Linked DNA regions of Sphaerotilus microaerophilus. The protein of the gene in region 1 binds, or shares a complex with, the protein of each later gene. Links are inferred from orthologs where the notes say so. Each region holds a gene or a part of one and is shown on either strand. Other genes may lie near its edges.

Region 1 (14,546 bases):
CTGAAGAGTTGCAGAAGGTGGCCAGCAAGTACGTCGAGTTCTGCAACAAGAATTCGCAGACGCTGCAGAAGTCCTTCAAGATGGCTGAGGGCGCTGCGAAGGCGGTCATGGAGCACGACGAGCGATGGCACCAGGCGCACTGCGGTGTCGCGGAGCATTGCTACCGGACCACCAAGTGGCTGAGGCTCTGATCGGCAACTCGGTGGCAGCCGGACAGATTCACTCACCTCCGCTGCGCGGAGATGAGCTTCGCCCCAAACCTCAGGGTTCGCTGTCGCGAACGCCGGGCCTTACAGCCCGGCCGCTGCGCGCAGCGCCTGGGCCTTGTCGGTCCGCTCCCAGGTGAACTCGGGCTCTTCGCGGCCGAAGTGGCCGTAGGCCGCGGTCTTGGCGTAGATCGGGCGCAGCAGGTCGAGCATCTGGATGATGCCCTTGGGGCGCAGATCGAAGTGCGCTTGCACCAGCTTGGCGATCTCGGCGTCGGGGATGACGCCGGTGCCTTCGGTGTAGACCGTGATGTTCATCGGCTTGGCCACGCCGATCGCGTAGGCCACCTGGATCTGGCACTGTTTGGCCAGGCCGGCGGCGACGATGTTCTTGGCCACGTAGCGAGCGGCGTAGGCGGCCGAGCGGTCGACCTTGGTCGGATCCTTGCCGGAGAACGCGCCGCCGCCGTGCGGGCAGGCGCCGCCGTAGGTGTCGACGATGATCTTGCGCCCGGTCAGGCCGCAGTCCCCCTGCGGGCCGCCGATGACGAAGCGCCCCGTCGGGTTGATCAGGTAGCGGGTCTCATTGAGCCACTCCTTGGGCAGCACCGGCTTGATGATCTCCTCGATGATGGCTTCGGTGAAGCTGGCCTTCATCTGGGTCGCGGTCTCGGACTGGTCCGGTGCGTGCTGGGTGGAGAGCACCACGGTGTCGATCGAGTGCGGCTTGCCGTCGACGTAGCGCATCGTCACCTGGCTCTTGGCGTCCGGGCGCAGGAAGGGCAGGCGGCCGTCCTTGCGCAACTGGGCCTGGCGCTCGACCAGGCGGTGCGCGTAGTAGATCGGCGCGGGCATCAGCTCGGGCGTCTCGTCGCAGGCGTAGCCGAACATCAGGCCCTGGTCGCCGGCGCCGATGTTCAGGTAGTCGTCGCTGGCGCGGTCCACGCCCTGGGCAATGTCGTTGCTCTGCTTGTCGTAGGCCACGAGCACGGCGCAGCCCTTGTAGTCGATGCCGTACTCGGTGTTGTCGTAGCCGATGCGCTTGATGGTGTCGCGCGCGACCTGGATGTAGTCGACGTTGGCCTGGGTGGTGATCTCACCGGCCAGCACGACCAGGCCGGTGTTGGTCAGCGTTTCGGCGGCCACGCGCGAGAGCGGGTCCTGCGCCAGGATGGCATCGAGGATCGAGTCGGAGATCTGGTCCGCGACCTTGTCGGGGTGCCCTTCGGAAACGGATTCCGAGGTGAAGAGGAAATCGTTCGCCACTTAAATAAACTCCTGAGGTTGAACACAAGGACTTCGGCGGTTCGCCTGGGTCTTCGGGGTTCGGTTCGGAGACAGCGGCGAACGCTTTAGCGGTATTTCGTTCATCCTCCCGGGAGGGTGGATGCGTGCCGGTGACCCGTGGATCGCTGGCCCGTCGCCCCGCAAGTTGTTCCTTAACTCGGCGATGTCCGGAATTCTAGACCTGTGATCCCGACCCTTTTCAGACTGGCGGCACGCCTTCCGCTGGCACTTTTGCACCGTGTGGGCACTTTGTTGGGCTGGCTGGCCTTCTGGGGTTCGCCCCCCTACCGCCAGCGCCTGCGCGCCAACGTGGCCCAGGCCGGGCTGGACTGGGCCCGTGCGCGCGGCGCCGTGGCCTCGGCGGGGCGCATGGTGGCCGAACTGCCTTGGCTGTGGTGCCGCCCGCACGACCAGCCGCTGGGCGGTTGGGTGCGCTGGGACGGGGCCGAGCACGTCGAGGCCGCGCTGGCCGAGGGCCGCGGGCTGCTGATGCTCACGCCGCACCTGGGCTGCTTCGAGGTGATTGCGCAGGCCTATGCCGAGCGCTGGGGGGCTATGAGCCCGATCACCGCGCTGTACCGGCCCTCGCGCCAGCCGGCGCTGCGCGAGCTGGTGGCGCAGTCGCGCAACCGGCCCGGGCTGCTCACGGCCCCTGCCAACCTGACGGGGGTGCGGCAGATGATCCGCGCCCTGCGCAAGGGCGGCACGGTGGGCCTGCTGCCCGACCAGGTGCCGCCGCAGGGCATGGGGGTGTGGGCGCCCTTCTTCGGCCGCGAGGCCTACACGATGACGCTGGCCTCGCGCCTGGTGCAGCAGACCGGCGCGGCCTGGCTGCTCTTTGCCGCCGAGCGGCTGCCGGGTGGGCGCGGCTACGTGATCCGCGTCTCGGTGCCGGCCGAGCCGATGCCCGGCACCCCGGCCGATCCCGCCGGGGGGCAGGATGCCGAAGAGGTGGCCCGGCGGGCCGCGGCGGTGGTGAACCGGGCGATGGAAGGCCTCATCCTGGCCCGCCCGGACCAGTACCTCTGGGGCTACCACCGCTACAAGCAGCCGCGTCCCCAGGCCGAGGTGCCGGCCGATGGGGCAGACTGAGCGCTGGTCCTTCCTTCGAACCAAAACAGAGACAAAAACGCCATCCATGAGCGGGGACACTTCCAAGGCGCCGTGGCGCCAACGCGCCAGGGCTGCGGCCACCGCGGCGGCCTCCCGTGCGGTGCTGGGCCTGCTGTGGCTGCTGCACTGGCTGCCGCTGAGCTGGCTCGACCGGCTTGGCCATGGGCTGGGTGCGCTGCTGTGGCGGCTGGGCAGTTCGCGCCGCCGGGTGGCGCTGCGCAACCTGGCGCTCTGCCTGCCCGGGCGCAGCCCGGCCGAGCGCGAGGCCATTGCACGGGCGCACTTCGGCTGGCTGGGGCGCAGCTTCCTGGAGCGCGGCCTGCTCTGGTGGGCGCCGCGCGAGCGCCTGGAGCGGCTCATCCACGTCGAAGGCGATGTGAAGCTGGCCGAGCGCAGCGAGCGCCCGGTGATGTGGCTGGCGCCGCACTTCCTGGCGCTGGACGTGGCGGGCGTGGGCATCCTGCTCAACCAGAACCGCCGCGCCGGCTCGATCTACCAGGCGCAGAGCAACCCGGTGTTCGACGCGGCGATGCGCGCCGGCCGGCTGCGCTTCGGCAATGCCGAGATCTTTCCCCGGCAGGACAGCGCCAAGCCGCTGATCCGCGCCATCAAGCGCGGCGACGCCTTCTTCAACCTGCCGGACATGGACTTTGGCGCGAAGGACGCGGCCTTCGTGCCCTTTTTCGGCGTGCCGGCGGCCACGCTGCTGGCGCCCTCGCGCATGGCCCGGCTGCTCGACATGGTGGTGCAGCCGGTGGTGGGCGAGATGCTGCCCGGTGGCCAGGGCTGGCGCATCCGCTTCCTCGACCCCTGGCCCGACTTCCCCAGCATGGACGCCGAGGCCGACGCCGCGCGCATGAATCGCTGGATCGAGGGCGAGATCCTGCGCAACCCCAGCCAGTACCTCTGGGTGCACAAGCGCTTCAAGACCCGCCCTGCGGGCGAGCCGTCGCTGTACTGAGTGCCCCCCCGCGGCCGGCCCTGCCCTCAGCGCGCCGCGACCGGCTGCTTCAGGTGCAGCAGCCACAGCCGGGCCAGGTCGGCGCTGCCGTCGCTGCCCTGCACCGCCTGCAGGGTACGCACGGCCTTGTCGGCCTGGCCGGCCTGGGCGTAGGCGGCACCCAGGCGCAGGCGGATCTCGTCGGGCCGCTTGAGACTGCCCTTGGCGAGCGCCTCTTCCATCATCGCCAGGCCGCGCTCGGTCTGGCCGGCGGCGATGTAGCTCTGGCCCCAGCTGGCCTGCGCGAGCGCTTCCTTCACCGCCGGGCCCTTGCCCTTGAGCGCGGCCTCGTCGTCGGCGGCGCTGCGCTGGACGGCGTCGCGCAGCTTGGCCTGGGCCGCGGCCTGGGGGCCGTTGCCGAACTGGCCGCTGGCGTAGGCCTGCTGGATCCAGCGCCGTGCCTCGATCGACTGGCCGCCCTGCTGCGCCATCTCGGCCAGGGTCATCACGTCGGAGGTCTCGTCCAGGCCGCCGCAGACCACGGCCTTGAGCCGCAGGGCGTCCAGCACCAGGCGGTCGGCAAAGCCCTCGCGCGAGGCCACCCGCCCGACCAGGTCCGCCCAGTAGGTCTTCTTCGGGTACAGCGTCACCAGGCGCTCCAGGGTGGCCTGGTAGGCCGCCATGTCCTTGAGCTGGGCCTGGGCGCTGGCGAGCAGGCGCAGGCGCTCCTCGCCGGGCGCCTGGCCTGCGGCCTCGCCGGCCTTCAGCTCGGCCTGCATCTCGCGTGCCGCGCCGGCGTAGTCCTTGAGCAGGTACAGCGACTGAGCCAGCCATTGCTGCGCCAGCGACTGCTGGGCGGGCGTGGCGCTGGGCTCCTGGCGCAGCCGCCGGGCCCAATCGATCGAGCGCTGGTGGTCCTGCGCCCGGTAGTAGGCCGACAGCACGGCCTGCACCAGCCCGGCCCGGTCGGCGGCCGGCAGGCGCCCGCCTGCGATCAGGGCGTCGTGGGCCCGTTCGGCCGCGGCACCGTCGCCGGCGCCGGAGGCCGCGGCCAGGCGCAGCCGCTCGGTCACGAAGGCCTCGTAGGGCGACTTGGCCCCCAGCACATCGGCCTCCTTGAGCTTGGCCAGGGCGGCGCTGAACTGCTGCTGCCGGAGCAGGTCCTGGGCGCCGGCCAGCACGGGGAAGAGCTCGGGGCGCACCCCGTCGGCGGGTGCCGATGCGGCCGCGGAGGCCGGCGTGGCTGCGGCGGTGGCCTGGGCCTGGGCCACCGGCGGCACGACGGCCAGTGCCAGGAGCGTCATCAGAACGGCGGCCAGGGGCGCGCGGGGGGCTGCAAGGCGGGTCGGGGCAGGGCGCATGGGCGGCGGGTCGGGTGGTTGGAGGGAGGGCTTGAGGCGCCTGGCGTGGGCGCCACACCGGCAGGCGACGATGCTACCGGGCGCGGCGCAGCCAGCCCAGTCCGGCCGAGGTGCCCGCACGGGGGCGGTACTCGCAGCCGATCGGCTGCGTCCAGCCCAGCGCGTCGATCAGATCGAAGAGGTAGGGGTAGTTCAGCTCGCCGGTGTCTGGCTCGTGACGCTCCGGCACCCCGGCGATCTGCAGGTGGCCAACCCGGCCGCTGGGCAGGTACTGGCGCAGCTTGGTGGCCACATCGCCCTCGACGATCTGGCAGTGGTACAGGTCCATCTGCACCTTCAGGTTGGCCGCGCCGACTTCCTGCACGATGGCGTGCGCCTCGTCCTGGCGGTTCAGGAAGTAGCCCGGCATGTCGCGCGGGTTGATCGGCTCGATCAGCAGCTCCACGCCGTCGGCCGCGGCGGCCTGGGCGGCCCAGGCCAGGTTGTCCAGGTAGGTGGCGCGCAGCGTGTCGCGTGCGATGTCGGCGGGCGCGACGCCGGCCATCAGGTGCAGGCGGCGACAGCCCAGGGCGCGCGCGCAGGGCAGCGCCTGCTCGACCAGGCCGCGGCGGAACTCCTCGCGCCGCTGCGGCAGGCAGGCCAGCCCGCGGTCGCCAGCGGCCCAGTCGCCGGGCGGGGCGTTGAACAGCTGCTGCACCAGCCCGTGCGTTCGCAGGCGGTCAGCCAGTTCTGCCACCGGCCACTCGTAGGGGAAGAGGTACTCCACCGCCGTGAAGCCATCCGCCGCCGCCGCCGCAAAGCGGTCCAGGAAGGCGTGCTCGGGGTACATCAGCGTGAGGTTGGCGGCAAAACGCGGCATCGGGGCTCCTTCGGCACGGCGCAGCCCGGGCGTCTCATTGGCCCGACCACGCGATCGAACGAATCGCAGGTTCGCGATGGCCGATGCTAAGGCGGCGCCGGTCTTGCTTCGCCCCGGCGGCCCGGCTCAACCCAGCGTCTGCGCCAGCGCCCAGGCCTGCTCGGCCAGCGGGCGGGTGCGCCGGCCGGTTTCCAGCGCCCGGGCGTTGGAGGCGTTGCCCTGCTGCGCGCGCTTGGCGATGCCCTGCAGGATGCCCACCAGCCGGAACATGTTGAAGACGAGGTAGACGATCCAGTCCGCCTGCGGCACGGGGCTGCTGCGGCCGGTGCGCTCCAGGTAGCGAGCGCGGTACTCGGCCTCGGTCGGGATGCCGAGTGCGGCCAGGTCCTGACCGATCAGGCCGCGCCCGGTCAGCGGCGACATGTGCCAGCTCAGGCAGTGGTAGGCAAAGTCCACCAGCGGGTCGCCCAGCGTGGACAGCTCCCAGTCCAGCACCGCGAGGATGCGTGGCTCGGTGGGGTGGAAGATCACGTTGTCCAGCCGGTAGTCGCCGTGCACGATGCGGCTCGCGCCCTCGGGCGGGATGTGGCGGGGCAGCCAGTCGATCAGCGCGTCCGCGGCCGGGATCGGCTCGGTCTCGGCGGCCCGGTACTGCTTGGTCCAGCGCTCGATCTGGCGGGCCACGTAGTTGCCCGGCCGGCCGTAGTCGCCCAGGCCGATGGCCACCGGGTCGACCCGGTGCAGCGCGGCCATCACGCGGTTCATCTCGTCGTAGATCGCACCACGCTCGGGGGGCGTCATGCCCGGCAGGGTGGAGTCCCAGAAGATGCGGCCGTCGACGTGGTCCATCACGTAGAAGTCGGTGCCGATGACCTCGGGGTCCTGGCAGAGCACATGGGCCTTGGCGACCGGCACATCGGTCTGGGCCAGCGCGCTGATGACGCGGAACTCGCGGTCCACCGCGTGTGCCGAGGGCAGCAGCTGGCCGGGCGGCTTGCGGCGCATCACGAAGCGGCGCTCGCCGGCCGAGGAGCGCGCCGTCAGCAGGTAGGTCGGGTTGGACTGGCCGCCCTTGAACTGCTCGATGCTGACCTCGCCGTCCAGGCCCGGCATGCGCGGGCGCAGCCAATCGACCAGGCGCTGCTGGTCGAAAGCATGCTGGGGGGTCACCGGCTTGGTGCCGCTGAAGGCGTTCTGCAGCTCGTCGCTCATCCTCTGCTCCTCGAAGGGGGTCGCCCGTGTCGGCGCAAGCGCATGCGTCATCGCAAGTGCAGGCGCAGGCATCGGCACGCGGGCGGATTGGCGCGCAGTCTGGCCGTGCCGGCGGCGGCCGGCTAGCGCCAGGGTGACAGCCGCGGGGTATCTCCCGAGTGGAACATGCCCCTGCCGGCCTGCACGACCGCCCCACGCCGGCAAGAACGCGGGTTTTCACTGACACTGGAGGCCCCGTTGATTCCCGGCCAGCTCCCGGCCGACCCCCTGCCCCACCCTCTCCCTCTGCTGTCCGATCGCCCATGACCGCTCCCGCCGCTCTGCCTTCCTGCCAGCCGCCGGCCGGCTTCACGCTGTTCACCGGCCACGCCGGGCCCTATTTCGGTGCCCTCGGTCCGGTCTACTGGCAGGAAGTCGGCGACGGCACGCTCACGCTCGGGCTGCGCCTGAAGGAGCAGCACGCCAACATCCTCGGCATTCCGCATGGCGGCATGCTGCTGACCTTTGCGGACAGCGCCATCGGCGTCAATCTGGGCCGCGCCCAGCAGCGCCGCGACCCCAGCCGCGCCATCGTCACCACCAGCCTGAGCAGCGATTTCCTCGGCGCTGCGCGTCTCGGCGACTGGCTGCAGGCGCAGGTCACGGTGCGCAAGACCGGCCGCCAGCTGGCCTTTGGCGAGTGCCTGCTGGTGGCGGGTGAGCGCCCCATCCTGCGTGCCAGCGCGGTGTTCAGCGTGATCGACCGCCCGCTGCCCAGCGACGGCTCGGATGGCTGATCCGGCGTCGGCCCACCCGCGGATAATCCCGCCATGCGCCTGCGATTCACCAAGATGCAAGGGGCGGGCAACGACTTCGTCGTGCTCGACGCCACCGCCGCGCCGCTGCCCCTGGGGCCGGCGGCCTACCGCCTGCTGGGCGACCGGCGCTTTGGTGTCGGCGCGGACCAGATCCTGGTGGTCGAGCGCGCCACCACGCCGGGCATCGACTTCCGCTACCGCATCTTCAATGGCGCCAGCGGTGCGGAGGTGGAGCAGTGCGGCAACGGCGCGCGCTGCTTCGTGCGCTTCGTGCACGATCGGGGCCTGACGACGCAGCGCACGGTGCAGGTCGAGACCATCAACAACCGCCTGGCGTTGACGCTGCAGGACGATGGCCGCGTCACCGTCGACATGAACCAGCCGGTGTTCGAGCCGGCGCGCCTGCCCTTCGACCCCAGTGGGCTGACGCCGCGGCTCGTCAACGGCTTCGAGCTCTGGCCGCTGGAGCTGCCGGGGGCGAGCTGGCCGCGCGTGGAGATCGCCGCGGTGTCGATGGGCAACCCGCATGCGGTGCAGCGCGTCGAGGACGTGGACAGCGCGCCGGTGGCCGAGATCGGCCCCCTGGTCGAGGGCCACGCGCGCTTTGCGCGCCGGGTCAACGCCGGCTTCCTGCAGGTGGTCTCGCGCCGTGAGGTGCGCCTGCGCGTCTACGAACGCGACGCCGGCGAGACGCTGGCCTGCGGCACGGGCGCCTGCGCCGCGGTGGTGGCGGGCATCCGCCTGGGCTGGCTCGACGAGACGGTGGACGTGCACACCCGCGGCGGCCTGCTCACCATCACCTGGCCCGGCCCGGGCCAGCCGGTGTGGATGACAGGGCCGGCCGAGCCGGTGTTCGAGGGTGAGATCGAGCTGCCCGAGGCCTGCCTCGCTCCTGTCGCGGGGGCCTGAGGTGGGTGGCGAGCCGGGGTGCGCCGTGCCGACGCTGGCGGCGGTTTGTTCATCCTCGCTCACACTCGGTGGCCAGAGCCTGCCTTTTCAGCGCCTGACTTTCACGCCGAGGGCGTACCCTCGCGCTTGTTACTTATTTCCCATTCCTGCCGCGTCGGCCCTCGCAGGCCCGCGGCGGTGAGCAAGGCAGCAGTGTCATGAGCGTCATCCAGGGCATCACCGAAGACGAGATCGCCAACTACCTGGCCAACACGCCGGGTTTTTTCGAGCGCCACGCGCAGCTGCTGGCCAGCGTCGAGCTGGCCAATCCGCACGGCCAGCGCGCGGTCTCGCTGCAGCAGCGCCAGATGGAGATGCTGCGCGAGCGCATCCGCGGGCTGGAGCGGCGCATCATGGACATGATCCGGCACGGCCAGGAGAACGCCGCGCTGGCCGACCGGCTGCACCAGTGGACCTGCTCGCTGATGCTGGTGGAGGATGCGGCCGACCTGCCCGACCTGCTGGTGCTGGACCTGCAGGAGCAGTTCCTCATCCCCCAGGCCGCCATCCGGCTATGGGACGTGGCACCGGTCTACGCCGGGCTGCCGGCCGCGGCTGCGGTGAGCGAGGATGTACGCGCCTTTGCCTCCAGCCTGACGCAGCCCTATTGCGGCGCCAACGCCACCTTCGAGGCGGTGCAGTGGCTGGAGTCGCCGCAGACCACCGCCTCGCTGGCGCTGATCCCGCTGCGCCGCAGCGCTGCAGCGCCGGCCTTCGGCCTGCTGGTGCTGGGCTCGCCCGACCCGACGCGCTACGCCGTGGACATGGGCACCGAGTTCCTCACCCGGGTGGGCGAGCTGGCCAGCGCTGCCGCCTCGCGCCTGCTGCCGTCGGCAGATTGAGCCACCAGGGGTCGCTGCGGTGAGTACGCAGGCCCCGCCCCGGGTGGCTCCGGAGCCCGCTCCTGAGCCGCCTCCCGCGCCGGCTGCGCTGGCAGCCACCCCGTTGGGCGGGGACGCGCAGGCCTTCCTCGATCACCTGCGGCTGCAGCGCCGCCTGGCCGAGCGCACGCTGGCGATGTACCACGACGCGCTGGTGCGGCTCGAAGCCTTTGCCGTCGCCCAATCCGTCGTTCTGACCGAGGTGCGTGCCCACCACGTGCGCCGCTGGGCGGCGCAGCTGCACGGCCAGGGGCTGGGGCCACGCAGCATCGCCATCCACCTGGCGGCCTGGCGTGGGCTGTACCGCTGGCTGGGGCGCGAAGGGCGCATCCTGGCCAACCCGGTCGACGGCCTGCGCCCGCCCAAGGCGGCCCGCCCGCTGCCCAAGGCGCTGCCGGTCGACCAGGCGGTGGCGCTGGCCGAGGTGCACGATGACGACAGCGACCCGGTGCTCGATGCGCGCGACCACGCCATCGTCGAACTGCTCTATGGCTGCGGGCTGCGTGTGGCCGAGCTGCTGGGGCTGGACGTGCAGGCCAGCGCGGCGGCGCGCGGCTGGCTGGACCTGGCGGCAGGCGATGCCCAGGTGCTGGGCAAGGGCAGCAAGCGCCGCATCGTGCCGGTCGGCCAGGTGGCCGTGCGGGCGGTGCAGGCCTGGCTGGCGGTGCGAGGCGAGCTGGCCCACGTCGAGGAACCGGCGCTGTTCGTCAGCCGGCGCGGCACGCGGCTGACCGATGGCCAGCTGCGTCGCCGCCTGGCGCAGCGTGCCCGCGCCGCAGGGCTGCCGCAGGCGGTGCACCCGCACATGCTGCGGCACAGCTTTGCGTCCCACCTGCTGCAGTCCAGCGGCGACCTGCGGGCGGTGCAGGAGCTGCTGGGCCACGCCCAGATCAGCAGCACCCAGGTCTACACGCGGCTGGACTTCCAGCACCTGGCGAAGATCTACGACGCCACCCACCCGCGCGCCAAGCGCAAGTCAGGTCAGAAGCTGTAGCCGATCGAGAAGGTGATCTGCGGGATGTACTTGGCCTTGGCCACGCCGTCGCGCAGCTCGGCCAGTTCCTTGTCGAGGTTGGCCTGGGCGTCGGCCTCGTTGGCAAGCTGGCCGCGCAGCGTGCCGGTGACGGTGGCCTTGGCGAAGATCGTGCCGATGTCGACGGCGAAGCGGAAGCCGCTGCTGGCCTGGTGGCCCCAGCCGATGCCCAGGTAGGGCGCGGTCTTGGGGTACTTGATCTGCACGTTGATGCCGTCTGCGGCCGTCGTCGCATACGTCTTGTCGCCGATTTCCAGGGTGCCACCGGCGCCGCTGGCATCCAGCGTGAGCTGGTAGTTGTTGGCGGCCACGCCACCGGTGAGGCGGAACGTGCCGTCAAAGGGGAACCAGTCGGCGAAGAGGCCGAAGCGGTTGGCCTTGAGCTCACCGTTGTAGAGGATGCCCTCCTCGGTCCGCGTCTTTCGGTGCGTGCCGAGCGTCATCCAGTCGCCCCGCACGGTGAAGCTGCTGTTGATCGGGTGGGCGTAGCCCAGGCCGACGCCGGGAAAGCCGAGGTTGCCGTAGACCTCGCCAGCCTGGGCGCCGCCGCCCAGGGTGCTGCCGAGGGCGATCAGGGTGGCCACGCCAAGGGTGCGGGGAGACAGGGGGAGTCGCTTCATGGTCGGTTGCTCGCAGGCTGGAGCGGCCAGCCGCAGGGGCCGATCCGCAGGGTGAAAGCCCTGAGTGTCGGCAGCCAGGTCGGCTGGCTGCAGCGCCTGGCCCGAGCGCGAGGGGCTGGCGTGTGATCGGTCACGCCAGCAGCGGCGCAGAGCCTGTGGCGCTGCGGTGACGGCCGCTCAGCGCGGCTGGATGCGCACCGGGATGCGCCGCCGGCCGATCGGGTCCACCTCCGGTCCGGCGCCGAAACGTCCGGCAAGGGCCGTGCCGCAGTGCGGGCAGGCGCCTTGGGCGTCGAGCCGATAGGCGCGCACCTCGTGCCAGTCGCGCTCGATCAGCGGTGCGTGGCAGCCCGGGCAGGCCGTGGTGCCGCCCGCCAGGTCATGCACGTTGCCGGTGTAGACGTGCCGCAGGCCCTGGTCCAGCGCGATGCGGCGGGCCCGCTGCAACGTCGCGGGCGGCGTGGCCGGCACGTCCGTCATCCGGTAGTCGGGGTGGAACGCGGTGAAGTGCAGCGGCACGTCGGGGCCGAGTTCGTCATGCACCCAGCGGGTCATGGCCTCCAGTTCGGCGCTGCTGTCGTTGGCGCCCGGGATCAGCAGCGTGGTCAGCTCCAGCCAGCAGGCGGTGTCGTGGCGCACATGCACCAGCCCGTCCAGCACCGGCTGCAGGTGCGCGCCGGTGTGCTGGAAGTAGAAGGCGTCGGTGAAGCCCTTGAGGTCGACGTTGGCGGCGTCCATCTTGGCGTAGAACTCGCGCCGCGGCGCCTCGTGCAGGTAGCCGGCCGTGACCGCCACGGTCTGGAGGCCGCGCTCGTGGCAGGCGTCGGCCGCGTCCATGGCGTACTCGGCAAAGATCACCGGGTCGTTGTAGGTGAAGGCCACGCTGCGGCAGCCCGTCTCGGCGGCCACCTCGGCGATGCGCCGCGGCGAGGCCTGGTCCATCAGCCGGTCCATCTCGCGGCTCTTCGAGATGTCCCAGTTCTGGCAGAACTTGCAGGCCAGGTTGCAGCCGGCGGTGCCGAAGCTGAACACCCGGCTGCCGGGGTAGAAGTGGTTCAGCGGCTTCTTCTCGATCGGGTCGATGCAGAAGCCCGAGCTGCGCCCGTAGGTGGTCAGCACCATCGCGTCGCCCTGGCGGGCGCGCACGAAGCACAGGCCGCGCTGGCCCTCGTGCAGCCGGCAGTCGCGCGGGCAGAGGTCGCACTGGATGCGGCCGTCGTCGAGCCGGTGCCACCAGCGCGCCGGCGTCACGGAGTCGAGGGGTTCACTCATAGCTGCGCACCCCGTAACGCGACAGCTCAATGTCATCGGCCCAGAAATCCGCCGCCAGCCCCGCCTTGCGCTTGAGCGCCGCCAGGAAGGCGGCCGGCTCGGGCAGTTGCTCCCAGACTTGGGGCAGGAAGGTGGCGCGGTGGCCTTGCCACTGGAAGATCAGGCCGTCGACGCCCGGCTTCAAGAGCGCCAGCGCCTCGGCCTCGCTGCCCACGCGCGGCAGCGGCTGGGGCGCATCCAGCAGCGACACCTCCACCTGCAGGCCGGCCTGCCATTCGGCGCGGCTGAGCGGGCGGAAGCGTGGGTCGCGGAAGGCCGCGCCCTCCGCATTGCGACGCACGTCCTCTTCCAGCGTCCGCCAGGCCCGCAGGCTGCCGATGCAGCCGCGCAGCGCACCCCGCGCGTCATGCAGGGTCACGAAGGTGGCGCCGGGCTGGCTCAGCGCCGGGTGGGGCGGCTCGATCTCGGTTGGCAGACCCAGCTCGGCGCGAATGGCATTGCGGGCGCGGCCGAGCAGGGCGGCGCCGAGGTCGTCTGCGGTGGTCATGGTGTCGGTTGTGTCGGTGGTGGTTTCCATGTCGGTGGTCGACGGGTCCGAGCCCGGCGCGAAGGCCAGTGCCGCATAGCCGACCACGCGACTACGGTCGCCAGCCGTGTCGCCCGAGTTGCGCAGGTCCAGCCGCTCGGCCCGCAGGCCGTGGTGGCGTGCCGCGAGCAGCGCGCCGTTGAGCACGCGCGCGCCGCAGGCATCGTGCGGGTTCAGGTCGGTGGCGAGCTCGGCGATGCGCATGGCCGTGCGCTCGTCGCGCGCCTGGGCCTCGGCATAGGGCAGGAAGTGCGACAGGTCGCTGCTGAGCAGGATCAGCGTCTCGTCGCCGCCCCACAGGCGCTCGATCACCGCGCTCACTTCGCCGGGCGTGGCGTCGCCTACCGCCAGCGGCAGCAGCGTCCAGCCCGGCGCCAGCACCGTCTGCAGGAAGGGCAGTTGCACCTCCAGCGAATGCTCCATCGCGTGGGCCCGGTCGCTGCGCAGCACCTGCGGCAGATCGGCCAGTTGCGCCAGCGCCGCCTGGTCGACCGGCACCCGGCCCAGCGGCGTGTCGAAGGCCTCCACCGTCGGCACCGCCAGCCCCCGCACCGGCACCCGGTGCACCGGCCCGAGCAGCACGACGCGGCGGATCTGCGCCGCCCAGGGCCGCAGCCGGGCGTAGGCGCGCGCGGCGATCGGCCCGGAGTAGACATAACCGGCGTGCGGCACGACCAGCAGCTTGGGCCGGGGCGGCTCCACTGCGACGGGCGGCACCTCGGCCAGGCAGGCCTGGACCTGCCCGGCCAGCACGGCCGGCGAGGCGGGGTAGAAGCTGCCGGCCACGGCAGCAGGGCGGACGGAAACCATGACGCACACCTCCAGTCCGGGATATGCGCCCGGAACCTGCCGCCGTCAAGACCGCAAGGTGGGACGCCAGCGTGAAAACGGCCGCCCGCAGGCGGCCGCTGCACAAACCGGTGGCGGACGGATCAGTCTTCCAGCTTCGACAGATCCCGCACCGCACCCTTGTCGGCCGAGGTGGCCAGCAGGGCGTAGGCTTTCAGCGCGGCGCTGACCTTGCGCGGGCGTGCTTGCGCGGGCTTCCAGCCCTTGGCGTCCTGCTCGGCGCGACGGCGGGCCAGTTCTTCATCGCTGACCAGCACGTCGATCGAGCGGTTGGGGATGTCGATGCGGATGCGGTCGCCGTTCTTCACCAGGCCGATGGTGCCGCCAGCGGCCGCTTCGGGCGAGCAGTGGCCGATCGACAGGCCCGAGGTGCCGCCGGAGAAGCGGCCGTCGGTCAGCAGGGCGCAGGCCTTGCCCAGGCCCTTGCTCTTGATGTAGCTGGTCGGGTAGAGCATTTCCTGCATGCCCGGGCCGCCCTTGGGGCCTTCGTAGCGCACGATGACCACGTCGCCGGGCTTGACCTTGTCGGCCAGGATCTCGGCCACGGCTTCGTCCTGCGATTCGGTCACGAAGGCCGAGCCT
Region 2 (14,683 bases), 1.3 Mb from region 1 along the record:
TACCACTTCGCGCCTGCCTGGGGCCTGCGCGCGACCGGTGGCGTGCGCGGGCAGTTCGACCTGGCCGGGGCGCCGGTTGGGCGCGGCAGCAGCGCCGTGCGTGTCGGCTGGTCCCAGCCGGCGGTCGGTGTCGCCGGCAACGACGGCAACTGGACCTCCCCCTACCTCGGCCTCGGCTACGACACCTCCGCCTCGCTGCGCAACGGCTGGGGCGGCTGGGGCCTTTCGGCCGATCTGGGCCTGCTGACGCGCCGTTCGTCCGGCCTGCGCCTGGGCAGCAACGGCGAGGCCGAAGAAGGCTGGCGCTCGATGCGCCTGACCCCGGTCCTGCAGGTGGGTGTCTCGTATTCGTTCTGAAACAGCCGACATGGCGGCCGTCGAGATGGCCCGCGGTGCCCCCAGGCGGCGTCCGGCTGCCCGGATGCGTTTAAGCTCGCGGCTTTCCTGAACACCAGCGCCCCCGCGCAGCGACCATGACCTCCGACGTCCAGCAACGCATCGACGACCTCGTCAAGTCCAACCCCGTCGTGCTCTTCATGAAGGGCACCGCGCAGTTCCCGATGTGCGGTTTCTCCGGCCGCGCCATCCAGATCCTGAAGGCCTGCGGCGTGTCCAGCCTGACCACCTTCAACGTCCTGGAGGACGAGGAAGTCCGCCAGGGCATCAAGGACTACGCCAACTGGCCCACCATCCCGCAGCTCTACGTCAAGGGCGAGTTCGTCGGCGGCTCGGACATCATGATGGAGATGTACCAGGCCGGCGAGCTGCAGCAGCTGCTGGCCGCCGACTGAGGCATGGGACGGGCCGAGGGGTCGGAATGACCCGGCTCATCGTCGGCATCACCGGTGCCTCGGGCGCGGTGTATGGCGTGCGGCTGCTCGAACGGGCCCGCGCGCTGGGTGTGCATACCCATTTGGTCGCCACCCCGGCTGGCCTGCTCAACGTGCACCACGAACTCGGGTTGGATCGCCAGGCGCTGGAAGCCCTGGCCGACGAGGCCCATTCGCCCGGCGCGGTGGGCGCCTGCATCGCCAGTGGCAGCTACGCCACCGACGCGATGGTGGTGGCGCCCTGCACGATGAAGACGTTGGCCGCCGTCGCCCACGGGATGGGTGACAACCTGCTCACCCGCGCTGCCGATGTGACCCTGAAGGAGCGCCGCCGGCTGGTGCTGATGGTGCGTGAGACGCCCTTCAACCTCGCCCACCTGCGCAACATGACGGCGGTGACGGAGATGGGCGGCATCGTTTTTCCGCCGCTGCCGGCCTTCTACCACCGGCCGCAGAGCATCGCCGAACTGGTCGACGAGACGGTCGAGCGAGTGCTGCAGGTGGCCGGCATCGGCCAGGCGACCCCGCGGGAGTGGCGCGGGCTCTGAAGTCCAACCGGGCGTCGCCTCACGGCGCCCGGCTCAGCGACCTGAGGCTGGCGCCGACGGCGTGGCGGCAGCGGAGGGCACCGCGTCGGTCGGCCCGTCCTTGAACTCCCAGCGACGGCGCGCCCCCAACACCATGGTCGGATAGGGCGCCTGCCCCCGGCTGCCGTTGTAGCGTCCCAGCGCCAGGAAGAGGTCACCGCGCTCGCGGTCCAGGTAATGGCGCAGGATCACGCAGCCAAAGCGCAGGTTGGTCTGCAGGTGGAAGAGCCGGCTGGCGTCGCCATCACCGATGGTGCGCGCCCAGAAGGGCATCACCTGCATGTAGCCGCGTGCCCCGGCGCTGGAGATGGCGTACTTGCGAAAGCCGCTCTCCACCTCCACCAGCCCGAGCACCAGCGCCGGCTCCAGCCCGGCGCGGCGCGCCTCGTACCAGACCGTTTCCAGGAACTCGCGGCGGACGTTGAATTCCGGCTTGCGCTTGGCCAGCCGCGGGCTCATCGCCCCCAGCCAGCGCAGGTAGGCCAGGCGCTCGTCGATGTGGCGAAACTCCAGCTTCGGCGGCGCCCCGCTGTCGGCCACCGCCGCGGACAGCGCCGAACGCACCGAATCGGCCAGCGGCTCCTCGACCTGGGAGCCGGCCCGCAACGCGCCGTGCCAGCCCCCCAGGGCGACGCCACCCGCAGCCAGCAGCAGCGCCCGGCGCGTCGGGATCATGCCTTCAGGCGGCCCTTCACGAAGGCGGCGACCTCGCCGGCGGGCACCTTGGTGGCCGCCTCGTCGCGGCGGCCCTGGTACTCCAGCTGGCCTTCCTTGAGCCCGCGATCGGAGATCACCACGCGGTGCGGCACGCCGATCAGCTCCCAGTCGGCAAACATCGCACCCGGGCGCTCGCCGCGGTCGTCGAGGATCACGTCGATGCCAGCGGCGTCCAGCTCGTCGTACAGCGCCTGCGCGGCGGCCTTCACGGCCGCTGAGCGGTCCGCACCGATGGGGCAGACCGCCAGCGTGAAGGGCGCCATCGCGTCCGGCCAGATGATGCCGCGTGCGTCGTGGTTCTGCTCGATCGCCGCACCCAGGATGCGGGTGACGCCGATGCCGTAGCAGCCCATCTCGAACAGAGCCGGCTTGCCGGTCTCGTCCAGGAAGGTGGCGTTCATCGCCTTCGAGTACTTGGTGCCAAGGTAGAACACATGGCCCACCTCGATGCCGCGCTGGATGGCGAGCACGCCCTGACCATCGGGCGACGGATCACCGGCGACGATGTTGCGGATGTCGGCCACCACGTCCGGCTCGGGCAGGTCGCGGCCCCAGTTGACGCCGGTGAAGTGGAAGTCCTCATCGTTGGCGCCGCAGACGAAATCGCTCATGGCGGCCACGGTGCGGTCCGCCACGATCTTCAGCGGCTGCTTCAGGCCGATCGGGCCCAGGTAGCCCGGCTTGCAGCCGAAGTGCGCGTCGATTTCGGCCGCGGTGGCGAAGCGGAAGCCGCTCTTCAGGCCCTCGACCTTGCCGACCTTGATCTCGTTCATCTCGTGGTCGCCCCGCACCAGCAACAGCCAGACAGTGCTCTTGACCAGATCACCCTCATCGTTCCACTCGTCGGTGGCCAGCACCAGCGACTTGACCGTGCGCGACAGCGGCAGGCCGAGCAGCTCCGCCACCGCGGCGCAGGTGCTCTTGCCCGGCGTGGGCGCCTTGACCAGTGCCTCGGCCGCCGCCGCGCGCGGCGCGGCGGGCGCCACAGCCTCGGCCAGCTCGATGTTGGCGGCGTAGTCGCTGGTCGGGCAGTAGACGATCGCGTCCTCACCCGTGTCGGCGATCACCTGGAACTCGTGGCTCAGGTCCCCGCCGATCGCGCCGGTGTCGGCGGCCACCGCGCGGTATTCCAGCCCGAAGCGGTCGAAGATGCGCTTGTACGCGGCGAACATCGACTCGTAGCTCCGGGTGGCGCCCGCGGCGTCACGGTCGAAGGAGTAGGCGTCCTTCATCGTGAACTCACGCCCGCGCATCACGCCGAAGCGCGGGCGGCGCTCGTCGCGGAACTTGGTCTGGATGTGATAGAAATTCTTCGGCAGCTGCTTGTACGAGCGCAGCTCCTGGCGGGCGATGTCGGTCACCACCTCCTCGGAGGTCGGCTGGATGATGAAGTCGCGGTCATGCCGGTCCTTCACGCGCAGCAGCTCGGGGCCCATCTTCTCGAAGCGCCCGGTCTCCTGCCACAGCTCGGCCGGCTGCACCACCGGCATCAGCAACTCGACCGCACCGGCGCGGTTCATCTCCTCGCGGATGATGGCCTCCACTTTGCGGATGACCCGCAGGCCCATCGGCATGTAGTTGTAGATGCCTGCGCCCAGCCGCTTGATCATGCCGGCTCGCATCATCAGCTTGTGGCTGGCCACTTCGGCGTCGGCCGGGGCTTCCTTCAGGGTGGAAATGAAAAACTGGGAGGCTCTCATGGAGGGGGTTCGAACGGGCAGCGTGCCGAGGGGGCGACACGGGGTTGAAATCATGCGCCGGGACTCGGGAGATCCGCGGGGGTGCGCCACGGCGCCCCGGTGCAATAATGATTTCAACTTGAAATTTGGGGTTTGATTATGCTCGACCGAGAAGGCTTCCGGCCCAACGTCGGCATCGTCCTGCTCAACCATCGGAACCAGGTTTTCTGGGGCAAACGCATACGCACCCACTCCTGGCAGTTTCCGCAAGGCGGCATCAAGCACGGTGAGTCGCCCGAGCAGGCCATGTTCCGAGAGTTGCACGAGGAGGTGGGGCTGCTGCCCGAGCACGTGCGCATCATCGCCCGCACCCGCGACTGGCTGCGCTACACCGTGCCCGAGCACTTCATCCGCCGCGATGCACGCGGCCACTACCGGGGCCAGAAGCAGATCTGGTTCCTGCTGCAGCTGACGGGGCGTGACTGCGACATGAACCTGCGCGCCTCCGACCACCCGGAGTTCGACGCCTGGCGTTGGCACGACTACTGGGTGCCGCTGGACGTGGTGATCGAGTTCAAGCGCGAGGTCTACCAGCTGGCGCTCACCGAGCTGGCCCGCTACCTGCCGCGCAACAACCCGCACAACCGCTTCCTGCGTGGCAGCATGCGCGGACCGCGCCGGGATGAGGGTGCCATGAACGGCGCCGCAGACGGGCCAGCCGAGCCGGCGCCGGCCGGGCTGCAGGGCTGCGCCGCCAGCGAATGACCCCGTCCCAGCATACCGAGCGCTCCGAACGGCTCTCCCTGGCCGAGGTGGTCGACCTGCTGGAGGTCGGCCAACCGCTGCCGTTCCACGTACACGACACCCAGGACCGGCGCCTGCTGGCCGAAGGCCATGTGCTGGTGAGTCAAACCCAGCTGGAAATGCTGATCGCGCGCGGGGCCTGGGTACAGCGCTCGGTGGCCCTGGCGGTGCGCGCTGAACGGCAGACCCGCCAGGTGCGTGACAGCCTGGTGCCGTCGTCGCGGCGGTCGCTGTCGCTGTTCGACCAGTGGGAGCAGCTCATCTGGAAGCTCGACGCAACACTGCGCCTCGTGCTGGCGGGCCGCCCCGCCCGTGACGAGCTGGTGCTGTTGGCCGAGCGCTTCGAGGCACTGGTCGAGCGCGACACCGACGTCGCCCTGTTCATGATGGTGCGCCAACACGATGTGCGCTTTGCACTGTACGCACTGCAGCATGCGCTGCATGCCGCGACCGTGCTCGACCTGCTCGGTCGCCAGCTCGGCTGGGACACCACCCGGCGCCGCCTGCAGGTGCTCGCCGCGCTGACGATGAACATCTCCACGCTGGAACTGCAAGCACAGATGGCGCAGCAGGCAGAACCACCCACCACGCGCCAGCGCAAGGCGATCGCCGAGCACCCCGAGCAGTCCGTGCGGCTGCTGCGCGCCGCCGGGGTGACCGATGCAAAGTGGCTGCAGACGGTGCTGGAGCACCACGAGCGCCCCGACGGCAGCGGCTACCCGAGGCGCCTCACGCAGATTTGCGACAGCGCCCATGCGCTGCAGTTGGCGGACGTCTTCACGGCCAAGATCAGCGCCCGCGCGATCCGCGCCGCGATGCCGATCCAGCTCGCCGCCAAGCAGCTGTTCCAGGAAGAACGTGGCAGCGCACTGGCCGTCGGGCTGGTCAAGGCGCTCGGCCTGTACCCGCCGGGCGAGCTGGTGACGCTCAGGAGCGGCGAGATCGCCGTGGTCACCCACCGCAGCGCGGCGCCCACCAAGCCGCGCGTAGCCGCCATCACCAACAGCGCCGGGCAGCCGGTCACCACCACCACCGTGCGGGACACGGCGCAGGCCGAGTTCGCGGTGACCGGCGTCGTCGAGGACCGCCGGCAGCTGCCGCGCATCCCACCCGAGCGGGTCTACGGCGTCATTCCGGGGTAGCTACCCTCCAGGCCAAAGCCCGCTCAGCGCCGATTCAGCAGCGTCAGTCCCAATGCCACCCCGGCCAGGGCCGCCAGCAGCGCAGCGGTCAGCGGCTCGCCCAGCAGCAGCCCGGCGAACAGCGTACCGAACACCGGCGAGAGGAAGACGAAGGCCTGCACCTTGGTGGCGGCGTAGCGCGTCAGCAGCCAGAACCAGAGCAGGTAGCTGGCAAAGGTGACGATGACCGCCTGGTAGAACAGCGAGCCCAGTGCGAGCAGGCTCCACTGTGCCGGCATCGATTGCCCGGCCAGCCAAGCCCCCAGCGGCGCCAGCAGGGCCGCCATGCCGAGCTGGTAGGCCAGCGTCAGCTCGAAGGGTGCCGCGCGCAGGCTGCTCAGGCGGATCGTCACCGTCGTCAGCCCCCACAGCAGCGCCGCGCCCAGCACCAGCAGGTCGCCCAGCCAGGCACGGCCGTCGCCCGCCGTGCTCAGCCCGTCGCCAAAGGCCCAGGCGATCGCCGCAAAGGCCAGCAGCAGCCCCGCCATCTGCAGCGGCCGCAGCCGCTCGGCGGGCAGCACGGCCGCCAGCACCAGCGCCACCACGAAGGGCGACGTGTTGATGAAGACCACCGAGCGTGCCGCAGTGGTGTACTGCAGCCCGACGAAGACCAGCGCGAACTCCACCGCGAAGAGCAGGCCCGCCAGCAGGCCGGGCGCCAAGGTGTGGCGGTGCTCGCGCCAGCGGATGCCGCGCCAGCCCATCCAGCCCAGCACGAGCGCAAAGGCCAGCACGCTGCGCACGCTGAACTGCACCAGCGATGGCACCTCCGGCAGCACCGCCTTGATCGCCACCTGGTTCAGGCCCCAGAGCGCGCAGCACAGCAGCAGCGTGAGGATGGCGCGGCCGTCCAGGTGGGGATTCACCGCTGCGGCGACGGCATTCGCCGCGATCACCGGGGCCACCGGGCGCGGCGGTGCGGCATCGGGGTGACTCGAAGAGGAGGTGTTGGACATCGGTGCGTCGTGCTGAGCCGCTGGCCGCCGCAACGTGCCGACCATGACGGGGCCAAGCCCCTCCGGCAGGAGGGAGCGAAAAGTGTGAAGCAGACCGATAGGCCGGATTCTGTGCGCGAGGTTGCCCTCGCGTGACCGCCATTCATCTGGGCCGGGGGTCGCCCACCCGGCTCGGTGCCACCTACCCGCCAGCTCGTGCGAGCCGCACTCTCACGCCGCCGAAGCGGCGCATCACTGGCCTATTTGGTGTTGCTGCGCGTAGAGATTGCCCGTTTCACCCGAACTGAATCGGCTCGTCTCTGTTGCTCTGATCCTCACCTCACGGTGGACAGCCGTTAGCTGCTACGCCGCTCTGTGCAGTCCGGACCTTCCTCCAGTGCCACCTTTCGGATCCGGCACCAGCGGCGGTCTGGTCTGCTTCACAAGGATGATTGTCCCACGCTCGGGCCGTGCCCCCGGCCAATTCACCCCGCCGGGGCGGTGGCCAGTTCGCTGCGCGCCGCCTGCAACAGTGCCGCCATGCCCAGACCCTCGTTGGCACCATAGGTGCCGCCGATGCCGTTCAACCGGCGCAGGCCACGCTGGCCACCGGCATGGTGCAGGGCGACGACGCGCCAGCTGCGGTCATCGAACACCGGGCTGCCCGAGTTGCCCGGCTCGGTCGGGGTGCAGTAGTGCAGCTTGCAGACGCCCGGCTTGCCAGGCTGGCCGCCTGGTTCGCCCTCGTGGTCCAGCAACTCGTTGTCCTGGAAGGAAATCGACAGCTCCCGGCCCGCGGGGTGGCCGATGATGTAGACCCGTGCCGCCGGCGGTGGCGGGCTGGCCGCTGCCGCGGCCGGGTCCGCCGGGGTGGCGACCGTCGCTGGCGCGTTTGGCTCCGTGCGGCGCGCGCGTGTCATCCGCCACGCCTCCTCGCTCCAGACCGCCGGCCGGGGCGGCAGGGTCGTGGACAGCGGCAGCGGCGCGATGCCGGTCACCGGCTTGGCCAGGCGCAGCAGGCAGGCGTCATGGGTATCGACCGGCGAACACCACAGGACTTCGGCCACGGGGTACATGCGGCCCGGATCCGCCGCCTCGAACACCACCTCGGCCATCTCGGGCTCCAGCGCACCGCCCTCCCCCGCCGGGTTGACGACGTGGAAGTTGGTCAGCACCAGCAGTTCGTCCGCAGGCTGCAGGCCAAAGTCGACAGCCCGCACCAGGAAGCAGGTGCCCAGGCGCTGGCCCAGCCGCTGCCGTACCGCGCCCACCGAGCGGGCCGCGTCGACCCCGGCGCGCCACCAGGCGTAGGTCTTGGGGCCTTCGGGCCCCAGCACCGCTTCGAGCTGAGCCGCCGCGGGCACCGCCTCCACAGGTGCCGCCGCAGGTGCCGATGTCGAAGGCGACGTTGATGTCGATGTCTCCGCAGCGGCCACCGGCCCGGGCCGCACGGGCAACTCCAGCGCGCCACCGGGCAGTTGCAGCAGGCGTGCGCGCAGGATGTCGACCAGCGCCCGCGCGCGCGCCACGGCCTCCGGCCCGGCCAGGCCGGTGCCCTTCCCGTCGCCCGCCAGGTCCTCCAGGCCCCAGACCTCGCAGAACTGGCGCAGCGTGCTGGCGAGCTGAAAGGCCTGCACGCCGGGGGCGGTCACGTAGGCGCGCAACTGCGCCTCCACCTTGCGGAGGTCGCCGGTGCCCAGGCTCAGGCCCAGCGTCGCCTCGGCCAGGGTCGGCTGGTACCAGACGTCACGCCGGTCCTCGGGGATGGCCCTCAGCGCGCTCACCAGTTCCAGGGCGACATCGGCCGGGTCGAGCTCGGGGGCCAGGTCGTCGCGCCCCAGTCGCCGAGCCCGGCTCAGCAAGGCCAGCAGGTTGACGCCGTGCCAGGTGTGCCTGCTCGGGTCGGCCTCGTAGGGCGCCCGATAGGCCTCGATCGCGGCGGCCAGCGCCGCCTGTGCAGTCGGGCTGCTGCGGTCGGTCGCGTCGAAGTGGATTTGCTTGTGCGCCCGTCCCTGCAGGCCCGCGACCTCGGCGGCCTCCGGGTCCGCGGGGTCCAGGCGCTCGCGCAGCCGTTGCAGCACATCGAGCGCCACGCTGGCCTGGCCGGTGTCGATCAGGCACTGCGCGTAGAGGCGGCGGTTGCGCGCGTCAGCGGGATCGACCCGGCTCACCGCCTCGGCCAGCCGGCCCATCGCCGCGAAGTCACGCTCGTCGCGCAAGGTCTGCACCAGCGCCTTGGCGCGTGGCAGCGCCGCCTGCGCCTCGGACGCGCTGCCGGACAGTTGCCGGACCAACGTCGCCGCCTCGTCCAGGGGTGAGATCGACACCGACGGATCGTGCCCCTGCGAGGCAGCGCCCGTGGCTGGCTGTGTGAGGATGGCCATCCTCCCCCCTTTGCTGGGTACAGGCCGGCACCGGGCGGGCGCCCGGTGCGGCCGTCAGATGTCGTAGCTCTCGTCTTCACCCAGGTCAGGCACCCTGGCGATGTACCCCAGCTCGCCGAGATCCATCTCCCGCGCCGACTCGTAGCCCGGCAGCCCGGCTGCCTTGCGCAGCGCGTTCAGCCGGTTCAGCCAGCCCTTCAGGAAGACCCCCAGCGACGGCTTGTTCTCCACCAGCCGGCGGTAGTAGGCCTCGCGCGTGTCGCAGTACTTCACCAGCGCGTCACCGGGATCACAACTGGAAACACATCTTTCGGTTCCAGGCCCGAAATCGCCATCCGGTGTCGCGCCCACCGCGGTCTGCAGGAACCTCACCGCCCGGCCCACACCCATGTTCACCGCGGTGTCGAACTGCACCAGGTCGAGCGCATCGGCCAGCCGGTCACAGCGCGGGGGCAGCCAGTAGCCACTCTCGTAGATCGCATGCATCTCCTCGTCGGCGAGCAGCTTCACGCTCTGCGGCAGCTTGCCATTCCTCGCCCGCCAGGCGTCGTAGACCTTCTGCGTCACGCCCTTGTTGGTGGCGCCCCCCGGGTCACTGGGGTGGTTGACGTAGCCGCCCTCCCAACGGAGCACGAACGGTAGGGCTTCGAGAAATGCGGGTGACATGGATGGTTTCCTCCTGGGCAAGCAGCGAACATCGGCCAACGCTCCCGTGCACCCCCTGCACGGGCTCGATCCAATGTACGCAGAACCCCCGGCTCGATCAAATCTGCCAGATTGGCCGTTGGTCACACCGGTGCAATAGGCCGCCTCAATCGGGGTCGTGATCTGTCAAGGCTTCTTCTGCGATGCGGCGTCGTTGAGCTTCACCAGTTCGGCGTTGTGTCGCTCGATCTCCGCCTCGCAGGTGGCCACCGCCTGCTTCAGCGCCTCGTGCTGCAAGGCACAGCGTTGCAGGGCCTGGCGGTCCTGCAAGTAGGCGCCAAGCAACTCGCCGTAGGTGCTGCCTTCCTTGAGCAGCGTCGGTGCGGCGCAGCCCTGCCGCAGCGCGGCAGGTGTCTCGCACTTCAGGGGCGGGGTGACCACCGGCACATAGGTGGTCGAGCACCCCCACAAGGGCAGCAACAGCACCGGCAGCAACCACGGTGCCGGCCGGCAGCCCGCGCGCGTCGCGTGGCGGTTCATGGCGCGGTTCATGGCGCGGTTCACATGGCGGTGCATGGGCAGGTCGGTCCTCATGGCGTCCCTCCTGGCAGGGCCGGGGCCAGCACCCGGTTCAGTGTCGCCAGCTCCTCGGCCGGCACGGGGGTCGCCAGGCAGCTCAGGCCCGCCTGCTGCCGGGCCATCTGGCGGTCCTTGCGTTCCAGCTCGTCCTTGAGCTGCGTCAGTTCAGCGAGTTGAGCGCCGGTGGCGGTCGCCATCCCTGCCTGCAGCTGCGCCAGCCGGGCGCTGTTGCCCTGGCGCTGGCTGTCCACCACCTTGAGCCGCTCGCTCACCTTGCCGAGGCTGGCGCTCAACTCGGCCTTCTGTGCCTCGAAGCCCTCCGCCTGCGCCTTCAGCCGGGCGGCGTGCTCGTCGGCCTGCGCCTTCATCTGCGCATCCAGGCGCTGCTGGGAGGCCACCTGCGCCGCCTTGGCCTCGTCGGCCGTCCGGGCGATCGCCGCGAGCTGCGCACGCGCTTCCTCCAGACCCGATGCTCCCCAGCGGTAGCCCAGGAACCCCGCGAACAACAATGCCGCCAGGCTGACGGCCATGCGCAGATAGATCATCTCGCTGCTCCGGAAAGTTCCACCCGGGCAGGATGTCACGCTGAGGGCGCAGCGGCAAGTTTGCACGACAGGCCGGTTACACAAGCGGCGCCGAGGATCCGCCATCGCTGCGCCAGAATGGGTCGCCATGCGCCTCGCCCACCTCGCCCTGCAGGACTTCCGCGCCATCGGCGCGCGCCGCGAGTTCAACCTCGCGCCGCAGTTCAACGTCGTGATCGGCCCGCCCGGCGCCGGCAAGAGCAGCGTGCTCGCCGCGCTGGCCAGCGCCGCAGCGGCGGTGTGGCTGGGCCTGCCCCGCGGCGCGGACCTGCGCCCCCTGGGCGATGCGGACACCGCGGCGGCCGGCGGCACGCGCAGCCGGGCAGCCAGGCCGGTCATCGAGGTGCATGGCGAGCTGCTCGGCGGCCCGTTGCTGGCTTGGTCGCGCCAGGCCGGAGCACCCGCCACCGGCACACGGGGCGCACCGGACGGACTCGCCGAGCTGCGCAACCGGGTGCGGGGCGTGTTCGGCACCCGAGCCGCCGGGGCAGCCGGGGCAGCCGGGGCAGCCGAGGCGGAGCCGACACTGCCGCTCATCGTCGGCTACGGGTCGGAGCGCTTCAGCCCCGTCGCAGCCCGGTCCCGCGCGAAGCCCACCGTCGCGCCGAGCACCGCGGCAGAGCGCTTCCGACCGGCCCCCGATGCCCTCGATGCCCGGCTGGACGCCGCCGCCCTGGCACCGTGGGTGCTGGCGTTGCGCCCTGCCCGGGCCACCGCAGCGGCCAAGGCCGTCGCTGCGGGGGTCGATGCTGCAGTGCTGGCGGCGCTGCAGCTGACCCGACCCGACATCACCGGGCTGAAGCGCGACCACCGACGCAGCGAACTGCTGATCGAGCGCAGCAGCGGCACGCCGCTGGCATTCGCCGGGCTCGGCCACGGCAGCCTGGCGCTGGCCGCGCTGGTGGCCGACCTGGCGCAGCGTGCCCTGGCGCTCAACCCCTCCCTTGGCCCGAGCGCACTGGCGGGCACGCCCGGGCTGGTGCTGATCGACGAACTGGAGCTGCACCTGCACCCGCGTGCGCAGCGCGGCGTGGCCGACCTGCTGCGCGCGCACTTCCCGGCCCTGCAGTTCGTCGCGGCGAGCGACTCGCCCTTCATCGTGCAGTCGCTGCGCGGCGGGCATGAGCTGATGATGCTGGCGGGCCAGCCGACCGCGGAACTCGGCAACCTGTCGATCGAGGAGATCGCCAGCGGCCTGATGGGCGTGGACCAGCCCGCCACCGGCGCCCGCTACGGCGCCATGCGCGGTGCGGCGCGCGAGTACCTCGCCACGCTGGAGCGCGCCAAGGCCGCGCCGGCCGAACGGCTGGCCGCCTACGAGGAGGCGCTGCAGAGCCAGCTGGCACCGTTCGCCGACAACCCCGCCTTCCAGGCCTTCCTGGAGATGAAGCGGGTGGCGCGGCTCGGTCGCTGAAGCACGGGAGGCAAGACGACGATGCGACCCGTGCGCCGCGGCCCCTCACCGCAGACCGAGGATTACAGCCCCTACACCGCCGCACTGGCACCACTGGTGGCGCGCATGGGCCTGTACTGCAGCTACTGCGAGCGGCCGATCCCGACCAATCTCGCCGTCGAGCACATCCAGCCCAAGGCGCTGGCGCCCTACGCCGGGCTGATCGGGCGCTGGACCAACTACCTGCTGGGCTGCGTGAACTGCAACTCGACCAAGGGCGACCGGGACGCCGTGCTGGCCGAGCTGCTGCTGCCGGACCGGGACAACACCGCCGCGGCCTTCCTGTACACCGCCGATGGGCGGGTGCAGGTGGCGCCGAAACTCACCGCTGCGCGCACCCGCAAGGCCCAGGCGCTGCTGGCGCTGGTCGGGCTGGACAAGGCCGCCACCGCCAGCAGCAGCAGCAACGAGGCGCAGGTGGCACTGGACCGCGTGAGCCAGCGCATGCAGGCCTGGCTGGAGGCCAGCGAGGCCCGCGCCGAACTGCGGGCCCAGCCGCAGCTGGAGCCGCTGCGCCGCATGATCGTGAAGCTGGCGCAGGCGCGCGGCTTCTTCAGCGTGTGGATGACGGTGTTCGCCGACGATGCGGACATGCGCGCACGCCTCGTCAAGGCCTTTCCCGGTACGGCGGAAAGCGGCTGCTTCGACAGCCAGGGCGCACTGGTGCGGCCGGCCCCCAATCCCGACCAGCTCAAGTCCGGGCGCAAGATCTGATCTGGCCAGGGGACCAGGCAGGGCCCAGTGAATTGCGAACGCTTTCGACCTGCGGCCAACACGGCGGATTGATGCTCATCAATTCAGCCACCAAAGCACCCCGGTGGTCACGAGAAAGCAGTCCCCGCGCTGGCATGCTTGCGGTACTCGGGTAAACCCGCATATGGAAGACGAAGGGGTTCTTGTTGGCCGCTTCACCGTCCGGATGTGGGTCTAGGCTCGAAGTTGCCGTGTCGCAGCACTGCGGCGCGCGCCGGGGGACCTGGCCTCCGCTGTCATCTCCAGGTAGGACACTCGACCCATGAACGCCCCCGACCTGCACGGCCTTGCCGACGAGCACTTCATCACCAACCGGACCTTCGACGAGATGCCGGTCGGCGCACGCGCCTCCCTGACGCGCACGCTGACCCAGGACGACATCATGAGCTTCGCGCTGGTGTCGGGCGACGTCAACCCGGCGCACATCGATGCGGAGTACGCCAACGCCTCGCGCTTCCACGGCCCGATTGCCCACGGCATGTGGGCCGGCGCGCTGATCTCCTCGCTGCTGGGCACGCGCTTCCCCGGCCCGGGCACGATCTACGAAGGCCAGGTGCTGCACTTCCACCTGCCGGTGCGCGCTGGCGATACGCTGGAGGTCGAGGCCGTCGTCACCGCCCGCGACCCCGAGCGCAAGCAACTGACGCTGGACTGCCGCGTCGTCAACCAGAAGGGCGCCACCGTGGTGAGCGGCGAGGCCCTGGTGCGCGCCCCGACCCAGCGCGTGCGCCGCCCGCTCACGACGCTGCCCACGCTGCACCTGTTCGACCCCGACGCCCGCCTGGCCACCTGGGTGGACGGCTGGGCCGCCGACATCGCCGCCGCCTCGCCCGAAGGCGTGGCCCGCCCGGTGGCCTGCGCGGTGGTGCACCCCTGCGACGCCACTTCGCTGGCCGGCGCGATGGCCGCGGCCGACCGTGGCCTGATCGTGCCGATCCTGATCGGCCCGGAGACGCGCATCCGCGCCGTGGCCGCTGAACTGGGCATCGACCTGACCGGTGTGCACATCGAGTCGGTGGAGCACAGCCATGCCGCGGCGCAGCGCGCCGTCGCACTGGCCGCCGAGGGCACCGCCGAGATGCTCATCAAGGGCAGCCTGCACACCGACGAGCTGATGCACGCGGTGATCGCCGAACCGAAGATGCGCACCAAGCGCCGCATCTCGCACGTCTTCCGCTTCGACATCCCGGCCTACCCGAAGCCGGTGCTGATCACCGACGCGGCGATCAACATCGTGCCGACGCTGGAAGAGAAGGCCGACATCATCAGCAACGCCATCGACCTGGCGCGCGCGCTGGGCGTGGCCACGCCGAAGGTGGCCATCCTGTCGGCGGTGGAAACCGTGACGCCGAAGATCGCCTCCACGCTCGACGCCGCCGCGCTGTGCAAGATGGCCGACCGCGGCCAGATCGTTGGCGGCGTGCTGGACGGCCCGCTGGCCTTCGACAACGCCATCTCCGCCGAAGCGGCGCGCATCAAGGGCATCAAGTCCACCGTGGCGGGCGATGCCGACATCCTGATGGTGCCGGACCTGGAAGCCGGCAACATGCTG

What was found.
Region 2: the proteins of dapF (region 1) and NGK70_RS06270 are in contact, whole or in part, in a solved structure (PDB 5YGU), measured with the Escherichia coli proteins. The link is inferred for Sphaerotilus microaerophilus from one-to-one orthologs.

Annotation. Positions count from the first base shown.
Region 1 is NZ_AP025730.1:129,200-143,745, reverse strand. The notes cover bases 6,955-9,735. They hold dapF (diaminopimelate epimerase), read left to right. Parts: upstream 6,955-7,787; coding sequence 7,788-8,684; downstream 8,685-9,735. Other genes in these bases: NGK70_RS00610 (tyrosine recombinase XerC), read left to right, coding at 9,654-9,735; NGK70_RS00615 (DUF484 family protein), read left to right, coding at 8,882-9,565; NGK70_RS00625 (PaaI family thioesterase), read left to right, coding at 7,281-7,754; NGK70_RS00630 (phosphotransferase), read right to left, coding at 6,955-6,978. Also shown: NGK70_RS00660 (hypothetical protein), read left to right, coding at 1-191; metK (methionine adenosyltransferase), read right to left, coding at 291-1,472; NGK70_RS00650 (lysophospholipid acyltransferase family protein), read left to right, coding at 1,680-2,585; NGK70_RS00645 (LpxL/LpxP family acyltransferase), read left to right, coding at 2,632-3,567; NGK70_RS00640 (tol-pal system YbgF family protein), read right to left, coding at 3,594-4,907; otnI (2-oxo-tetronate isomerase), read right to left, coding at 4,981-5,766; more of NGK70_RS00630, read right to left, coding at 5,893-6,954; more of NGK70_RS00610, read left to right, coding at 9,736-10,598; NGK70_RS00605 (hypothetical protein), read right to left, coding at 10,586-11,257; amrS (AmmeMemoRadiSam system radical SAM enzyme), read right to left, coding at 11,435-12,529; amrB (AmmeMemoRadiSam system protein B), read right to left, coding at 12,522-13,925; ilvD (dihydroxy-acid dehydratase), read right to left, coding at 14,048-14,546. UniProt on the Escherichia coli protein: Involved in the succinylase branch of the L-lysine biosynthesis and in the biosynthesis of the pentapeptide incorporated in the peptidoglycan moiety. Catalyzes the stereoinversion of LL-2,6-diaminopimelate (L,L-DAP) to meso-diaminopimelate (meso-DAP).
Region 2 is NZ_AP025730.1:1,408,601-1,423,283, reverse strand. What follows is about bases 2,858-5,775. They hold NGK70_RS06270 (RNA pyrophosphohydrolase), read left to right. Parts: upstream 2,858-3,972; coding sequence 3,973-4,578; downstream 4,579-5,775. Other genes in these bases: NGK70_RS06265 (HD-GYP domain-containing protein), read left to right, coding at 4,575-5,759; NGK70_RS06275 (proline--tRNA ligase), read right to left, coding at 2,858-3,834. Outside these bases: NGK70_RS06295 (hypothetical protein), read left to right, coding at 1-357; grxD (Grx4 family monothiol glutaredoxin), read left to right, coding at 474-791; NGK70_RS06285 (UbiX family flavin prenyltransferase), read left to right, coding at 818-1,378; NGK70_RS06280 (lytic transglycosylase domain-containing protein), read right to left, coding at 1,412-2,092; more of NGK70_RS06275, read right to left, coding at 2,089-2,857; NGK70_RS06260 (DMT family transporter), read right to left, coding at 5,783-6,754; NGK70_RS06250 (S1 family peptidase), read right to left, coding at 7,219-9,060; NGK70_RS06245 (glycoside hydrolase family 108 protein), read right to left, coding at 9,172-9,783; Rz1-like lysis system protein LysC, read right to left, coding at 9,949-10,356; NGK70_RS06235 (hypothetical protein), read right to left, coding at 10,353-10,886; NGK70_RS06230 (AAA family ATPase), read left to right, coding at 11,014-12,339; NGK70_RS06225 (HNH endonuclease), read left to right, coding at 12,361-13,092; NGK70_RS06220 (bifunctional enoyl-CoA hydratase/phosphate acetyltransferase), read left to right, coding at 13,394-14,683. UniProt on the Escherichia coli protein: Master regulator of 5'-end-dependent mRNA decay.